2 regions of the Mesorhizobium sp. CA16 genome follow, and region 1 is predicted to be linked to the other one. Evidence: predicted binding sites of a transcription regulator. Region 1 holds the regulator's gene; the other holds the start of a gene.
What was found. Region 1 encodes PhoB, which activates phosphate uptake and scavenging genes when phosphate is short. Its sites were predicted from a motif close to TGTCATNNANCTGTCAT; they were not measured.
Positions count from the first base shown of each region.

Region 2: LB525_RS06975 (LTA synthase family protein) is a predicted target of PhoB. The motif match lies at 1,086-1,102, and genes of this name have one in related genera.

Region 1 is NZ_JAIUHP010000012.1:110,092-113,456, forward strand. It holds gene pstB (phosphate ABC transporter ATP-binding protein PstB) at 1-709, shown strand, start outside; gene phoU (phosphate signaling complex protein PhoU) at 730-1,437, shown strand; gene phoB (phosphate regulon transcriptional regulator PhoB) at 1,454-2,143, shown strand; gene LB525_RS18025 (ROK family protein) at 2,476-3,365, opposite strand, start outside.
Region 2 is NZ_JAIUHP010000003.1:206,510-209,874, forward strand. It holds gene fabD (ACP S-malonyltransferase) at 1-875, opposite strand, end outside; gene LB525_RS06975 (LTA synthase family protein) at 1,151-3,076, shown strand; gene LB525_RS06980 (NAD(P)/FAD-dependent oxidoreductase) at 3,281-3,365, opposite strand, start outside.

The DNA.
Region 1 (3,365 bases):
GTCGAAGGCGCTGAAGGACATCAACCTGTCCCTGCCCGAGCGCAGCGTGACCGCCTTCATCGGCCCGTCGGGCTGCGGGAAGTCGACGCTGCTGCGCGTGCTCAACCGCATCTACGAGCTCTATCCGAAACAGAGCGCCGAGGGCCAGGTGCTGCTCGACGGCAAGAACATCCTCGACCGTTCGCAGGACCTCAACCTGCTGCGCACCAAGATCGGCATGGTGTTCCAGAAGCCGACGCCGTTCCCGATGTCGATCTACGAGAACATCGCTTTCGGCGTCAGGCTCTATGAGAAGATCAGCAAGGCCGAGATGGACGGCCGCGTCGAGCAGGCGCTGAAGCGCGCAGCACTCTGGAACGAGGTCAAGGACAAGCTCAACGCCAGCGGCCTCAGCCTCTCGGGCGGCCAGCAGCAGCGCCTGTGCATCGCCCGTACCGTTGCGGTGAAGCCCGAGGTCATCCTGCTCGACGAGCCGGCCTCGGCGCTCGATCCGCTGTCGACCGCCAAGATCGAGGAACTGATCGACGAGCTGCAGGCCGACTACACGATCGTCATCGTCACCCACAACATGCAGCAGGCGGCGCGCGTGTCGCGGCAGACCGCGTTCATGTATCTGGGCGAGCTGGTGGAGTTCGACCGGACCGAGAAGATCTTCACCTCGCCCCGCGAAAAGCGCACGCAGGACTACATCACCGGCCGCTTCGGCTGAGCTCATACGAGGACATCATCATGGCCGAACATACCGTCGCTTCCTTCGACGAGGATCTGAGGCAGATCAGCCGGCTCATCAACGACATGGGCGATCTCGCAGCCTCCATGGTCGGCGCTTCGACCAAGGCCCTGCTCGAGACCGACAATGCCATGGCGCAGCGCGTCGTTTCCGACGATGCCATCATGGACGCGCGCCAGCGCGAGCTCGACGACCGCGCCATCACGCTGATCGCCAAGCGCCAGCCGATGGCCGACGACCTGCGCAACGTGGTCGGCTCGATCCGCATGGCGGGCGACCTCGAGCGCATCGGCGACCTCGCCAAGAACATCGCCAAGCGCGTCGGCTCGGTCGGCGTCAGCGCCGCGCCGCGCGACCTCACGCATTCGATCGATTCCATGGCGCAACTGGTGCTGATCCAGGTCCAGGCCGTGATCCAGGAATATACGGTGGGCGACGCCACGGCGCTGGCCAAGCTTCGCAACGACGACGAGCGCATCGACGTCAAATACACATCCGTCTTCCGGGAGCTCCTGACCTACATGATGGAAGACCCGCGCAACATCACCGCCTGCACGCATCTTCTGTTCTGCGCCAAGAATCTCGAGCGCATCGGCGACCATGTGACCAACATCGCCGAGAACGCCTATTATGTGCTGACCGGCACGCAATTGCCCGCGAATCGTCCCAAGCAGGACGAGACGACAATGTCGGCGCCGGCGGCCTGACGAAGGGTATCTGCCAATGATCGCGCCACGCATCATGGTGGTGGAGGACGAGGAGCCGCTTGGGGTGCTGCTCCGCTACAATCTCGAATCCGAGGGTTACCAGGTCGAAGTGGTGACCCGCGGCGACGAGGCCGAAATCCGCCTTCAGGAAAACGTTCCCGACCTGCTCGTGCTCGACTGGATGGTGCCGGCGGTTTCCGGCATCGAGCTCTGCCGGCGCCTCAGGATGCGGCCCGAGACCGAGCGGCTGCCGATCATCATGCTGACGGCGCGGGGCGAGGAAAGCGACCGCGTGCGCGGCCTTTCGACCGGCGCCGACGACTATCTGGTCAAGCCGTTCTCGACGCCGGAGTTCATGGCGCGCGTCAAGGCGCTGCTGCGCCGCGCCAAGCCGGAGGTGCTGTCCAGCGTGCTCAAGGTCGGCGACATCGTGCTCGACCGCGAGTCGCACCGCGTCTACCGCAAGAAGAGCGAAATCAGGCTCGGCCCGACCGAGTTCCGGCTGCTGGAATTCATGATGCGTCATCCCGGCCGGGTGTTCTCGCGCAGCCAGCTGCTCGACAATGTCTGGGGCGAGACGATCTATATCGACGAACGCACCGTCGACGTCCATGTCGGCCGCCTGCGCAAGGCAGTCAACAACGGCCGCATGCCGGACGTCATCCGCACCATCCGCGGGGCGGGTTACGCGATCAGGGAAGATTAGGGATAGGGGCCGAGACGCTGACGGGTTCTGTGTCTCCAGCATCGGATCGCGTGCATTGGCGGTTAGCCGAGACGCTTGTGCTTCGTCATCCACGGGCGGAGCAAGGAGCGCAGCGACGCAGCGCAGACCCGAGGATCCATTCCGTGATGTCGATGCGTTGCGACAGTCCAGAATTCTGTGCCGCTGCGCCCGACGCGTGAGGTAGCGGCATGGATTCCAGGGTCTCCGCGACGGAGCTTCGCTCCTGCTCCGCCCTGGAATGACGAAGCTGCGGGGCCTTCCCTTCGCTAATTCAAGCGTCTGCTGCTGTCCCGGACCTCTTCAAGGCTGCCTCAGGCCACGTTCTTTCCCGTCCCCACTCTTGCCTGGCCTCCCGGCGCGAAAATCTCCTGGTCGACGAAGGTCAGCGCGCGCATGGCGCAGCCTTCGCGGATCAGCGGCAACTCGTTCGGCTCGGTGTCGAAGGAGATCGATTCGGAGTGCTGGCCGCCGGCCGTCTGGGCGATCGCTTCCCTTAGCGCCGGCTCGATTAGGTCGAAGGCGGCCGCGCTGACGCCGACCATGGCGACAGGCGCCGGGTCGATGAGGGCGAACAGGCTGCCGAGACCGAAACCAAGCGCTTCGCCGGCCCGGCGGTAAGCCTCCCGTTCGGGGCCGTCCCTCTCGCGCGCCTTCGCGGCAAGGGCCCGCATGTCGGCGTCGCCGACGTCGACCGGCTCGGCGTCCTCGCTCATTTTCATGGCGCTGCGCCAGATCGCATAGTTGCCGGCATAGGCCTCGACGCAGCCGCGGCGGCCGCAGCGGCAAAGCGCCCCGCCCGGGCGGTGAATCATGTGGCCGAACTCGCCGCCGGATGAATGCGTGCCGGTGAACAGCGCACCCTTGAGCACGAGACCCATGCCGATGCCGTGCGACAACAGGATGGCGATGAAGTCGTCGCGATAGCGCTCCGGGTCGCGCCATTGCAGGGCCACCGCCATCATGTTGCAGTCGTTCTCCATGGTGGCGGAGATGCCGAACTCCTTCTCTAGGATGTCGGCGAAAGGAATGTCGGTCAGCGGCGTTATCGGCGACCACAGCATGGAGCGCGCATGCGAATCGGTGATGCCCTGAATGCCCATGGCGATGCGGGCGACGCTGCCAATGTCGAGGTCGGGATCCTGCAGCCGGCGCCGCACGATCGCCACGCATTCGCCGATCAGCTCGTCGCGGGGCATGACAA
Region 2 (3,365 bases), on a different contig from region 1:
CGCGCCAGGCCCGACAACACCTTGCCTGCGCCGACTTCGTAGAGGCTCGCAACGCCGTTGGCGCCAAACCATTCCACTGTCTCGCGCCAGCGCACGCGGGCGACCACCTGCTCGACCAGGCGGCGGGCGATCTCATCGGGGTCGCTGGTCGGGGTTACGGTGACGTTCGAGACGATCGGAACCACCGGCGCGGATTTCGCGACACCGGCCAGCGCCTCGCGCATGATGTCGGCGGCAGGCGTCATCAGCGCCGAATGAAAGGGCGCGGAAACCTGCAGCATCAGCGCCCGCTTGGCGCCTTTTTCGGTGCACAGCCTCGCCGCCAGCTCGACCGCCGGCCTGGCGCCGGAGATCACCAGTTGGCCGCCGCCATTGTCGTTGGCGACCTGGCAGACGGAGCCGTTGCCGACCTCGCGAGCTGCCTCGGCGCAAGCGGCCTCGACGTCGGCTTGTTCCAGCCCGATGATCGCGGCCATGGCGCCCTCGCCGGCCGGCACCGCCGCCTGCATGGCGTTGCCGCGGGTCCGAAGCAGCCGCGCCGCATCGCCGACCGAAACGAAGCCGGCCGCGGCAAGCGCGGAATATTCACCAAGCGAATGGCCGGCGACATAAGCCACCTTGTCCTTCAAAGAGAAGCCGCGCGCTTCGAGCGCCCGCATCGCCGCCAGCGACACCGCCATCAGCGCCGGCTGGGCGTTGGCGGTCAGTGTCAGCCTCTCTTCCGGCCCTTCCCAGATGAGTTTCGAGAGTTTTTCGCCGAGCGCTGCGTCCACTTCCTCGAAGACGCGGCGCGCTTCGGGGAATGCGTCGGCGAGGTCCTTGCCCATGCCGACGGCCTGGCTGCCCTGTCCCGGAAAGGTGAATGCGACGGCCATTTGAGGTCTCTCCAGAGGCTGGTTTTGTCTGCCTCTGGCGCAAGGCGGACAGCCAAGTCAAGCCCGCAGGCGTCTCTTCGGCCTGCATTTCGGTCGGAAAACTGGCTGACTGCCTGTTCCAAAAGGCCTTTTACTTGATCACACCTGATGAAAACCGCTCACGTTTAGTTTGCTGGCTCTTCTTATTTCCGCCACAGGCGCTAGCTTTGCGTGACATTTCGATGACAGTGGCGTGACGCGAGTGGAAGACGCGTGACAAGGGCCGGGGAAGCAAAGTGGCAAGGATCAGGAAAGGCGCGGCCAAACCCGCGCCGCAATTTTTGGAAGACGATCCGTCCACCGGCTATCTGCCGGGACGAGCCTGGCCGACCGTACGCTACGGCCTGTCGACGCTTCTTGCCTCAGCCCTGCTTGTATTCGCGATCGAGCTGATCGTACGCGGCGATTTCTTCGGCACGGTCGATTTCTTCATGCAGCCCTTCAAGCCCGGCTGGACCACCATCATCGTCTTCGCCCTGGTGCTGCTCGGGCTGGACGCCATACTCGGCCGAAGCCACCAGAGCCTGATGATCGTGGCGCCGCTGACGCTGGCGCTGGCCTTTGTCGGCCACCAGAAATCGCGTTACCTCGGCGACCCGCTCTATCCCACGGATTTCCTGTTCGCCCGCCAGATCATGGCGCTGATGCCGCTCCTGGTGCGCGAGCGCCCGTGGACGGCCGTCATGCTGGCGGTCGGCATCGTCGGCGGTCTGACGCTGCTCGTCTACGCCTGGCGGACCTGGCGCCGGCGAGTGCCCATCCTCAGCCGCAAGGGCCGCCTGGCGCGGCTGGCGCTTGCCGTGCCGCTGCTCGCCTTCTTCGTCTCGATCATGGACTACGCCACCTTCTCGTGGACGCGCGACCGGCTGCAGATCATCCCGATCATGTGGGACCAGAAGGAGAACTACGCCTCCAACGGCTTTGCGCTGGCCTTCGCGATGAACGTGCCGATGGCGCATGTCGCGGCGCCGCCCGGCTATTCCGAGAAGACGATGTCCGCGATCCAGCGCCCCGACGTCGCCGCTTCCATGCCGGACGAGAAGCCGGATATCGTGGTGGTGATGAGCGAATCCTTCTGGGATCCGACGCACCTGCCCGGCGTCACCATCAAGCCCGACCCGATCCCGACGGTCAGGGCGTTGCGCTCCGGCTCGATGTTCTCGCCCGAGTTCGGCGGCATGACCGCCAATATTGAGTTCGAGGCGCTGACCGGCTTTTCCAACGCCTTCCTGCCGGCCGGCTCGATCCCCTATCAGCAATATGTGCGCACCCCGACCCCGTCGCTGGCGACCTTCCTGAAGAGCCAGGGTTACCGGGCGCGCGCCATCCATCCCGGCACCAACTGGTTCTGGAACCGCGGCGCCGTCTATGCCGATTTCGGCTTCAACGACTTCCGCTCCGAAGAGACGCTGCCGCCGATGGAAAAGCGCGGGCCGCTGGCTTCCGACGCGGCGATGACCGACGAGATCATCCGCGAGGCCGACACCAGCGACGATCCGGTGTTCCTGTTCGCCGTCAGCCTGCAGAACCACGGTCCTTACGAGCCCTACCGCTACTACAACCCGACGCATTCGATCGACGCGCCGATCAGTTCCTGGGCGCGGGAATCGCTGCTTTCCTATGCCGAGGGGTCGGCCGACGCCGACCGCGGCCTGCAGCGCCTGATCGACTGGGCGAAGGCCCGCCAGCGGCCGACCATCATCGCCTTCTTCGGCGACCATCTGCCGCCGCTCGGACCCGTCTATGTCGAGACCGGCTTCCTCAAGGACAATGTCGCGCCGCGCAAGGAGCCGGCGGTCGCCGCGCTCGAACACCACGATACGCCTTTGGTTATCTGGTCGAACCGCTCCGGTCCGGCCGAGAACATCGGCTCGGTGAGCCCGGCCTTCCTGCCCTATCATATCCTGACCACGGCAGGCATCAGCCACCCCTATTACACCGGCTTCCTCGGCGCGCTGCGCGAACACTACCGGGTGGTCGACCGCAACCTGCTCCTGTCGCCCGTGGGCGAAGCAACGCCGGATTGGGCGAGGCAGAAGCAGATCGATCCGAAGATCAACGATTTCCGGCTCATCCAATACGACATGATGTTCGGCAAGCGGCTCTCGGCGCCCGATTTCTTCCCCGAGACGGTGAACAGGCTGGTCGCGCATACAAGCTGAGCTGACCGGCGGTCACAGCCGATCGCGGCTATCCCGGTCCGTGGCGGGAAACGATGCTCCGATGCCGGGCCTTGGAAAGATTTCGTCGCTGCGATTTAGAGCAATTCCAGGAAAAGTGTGAGCGGTTTTCCGTCCGAAATTGCGTAAAAAACAAGGGAGATAGGGCGTTTCGCCGTTTCCGTGAAACGGTGAACGCGCTAGACGTCAAAAGCCTGGAACGGGCTGGACCTTTCCACTCAGCCGAGCGCCAAGCGTCAAAGCGGCCGGAAAATTCTTGATCACGGCGCGC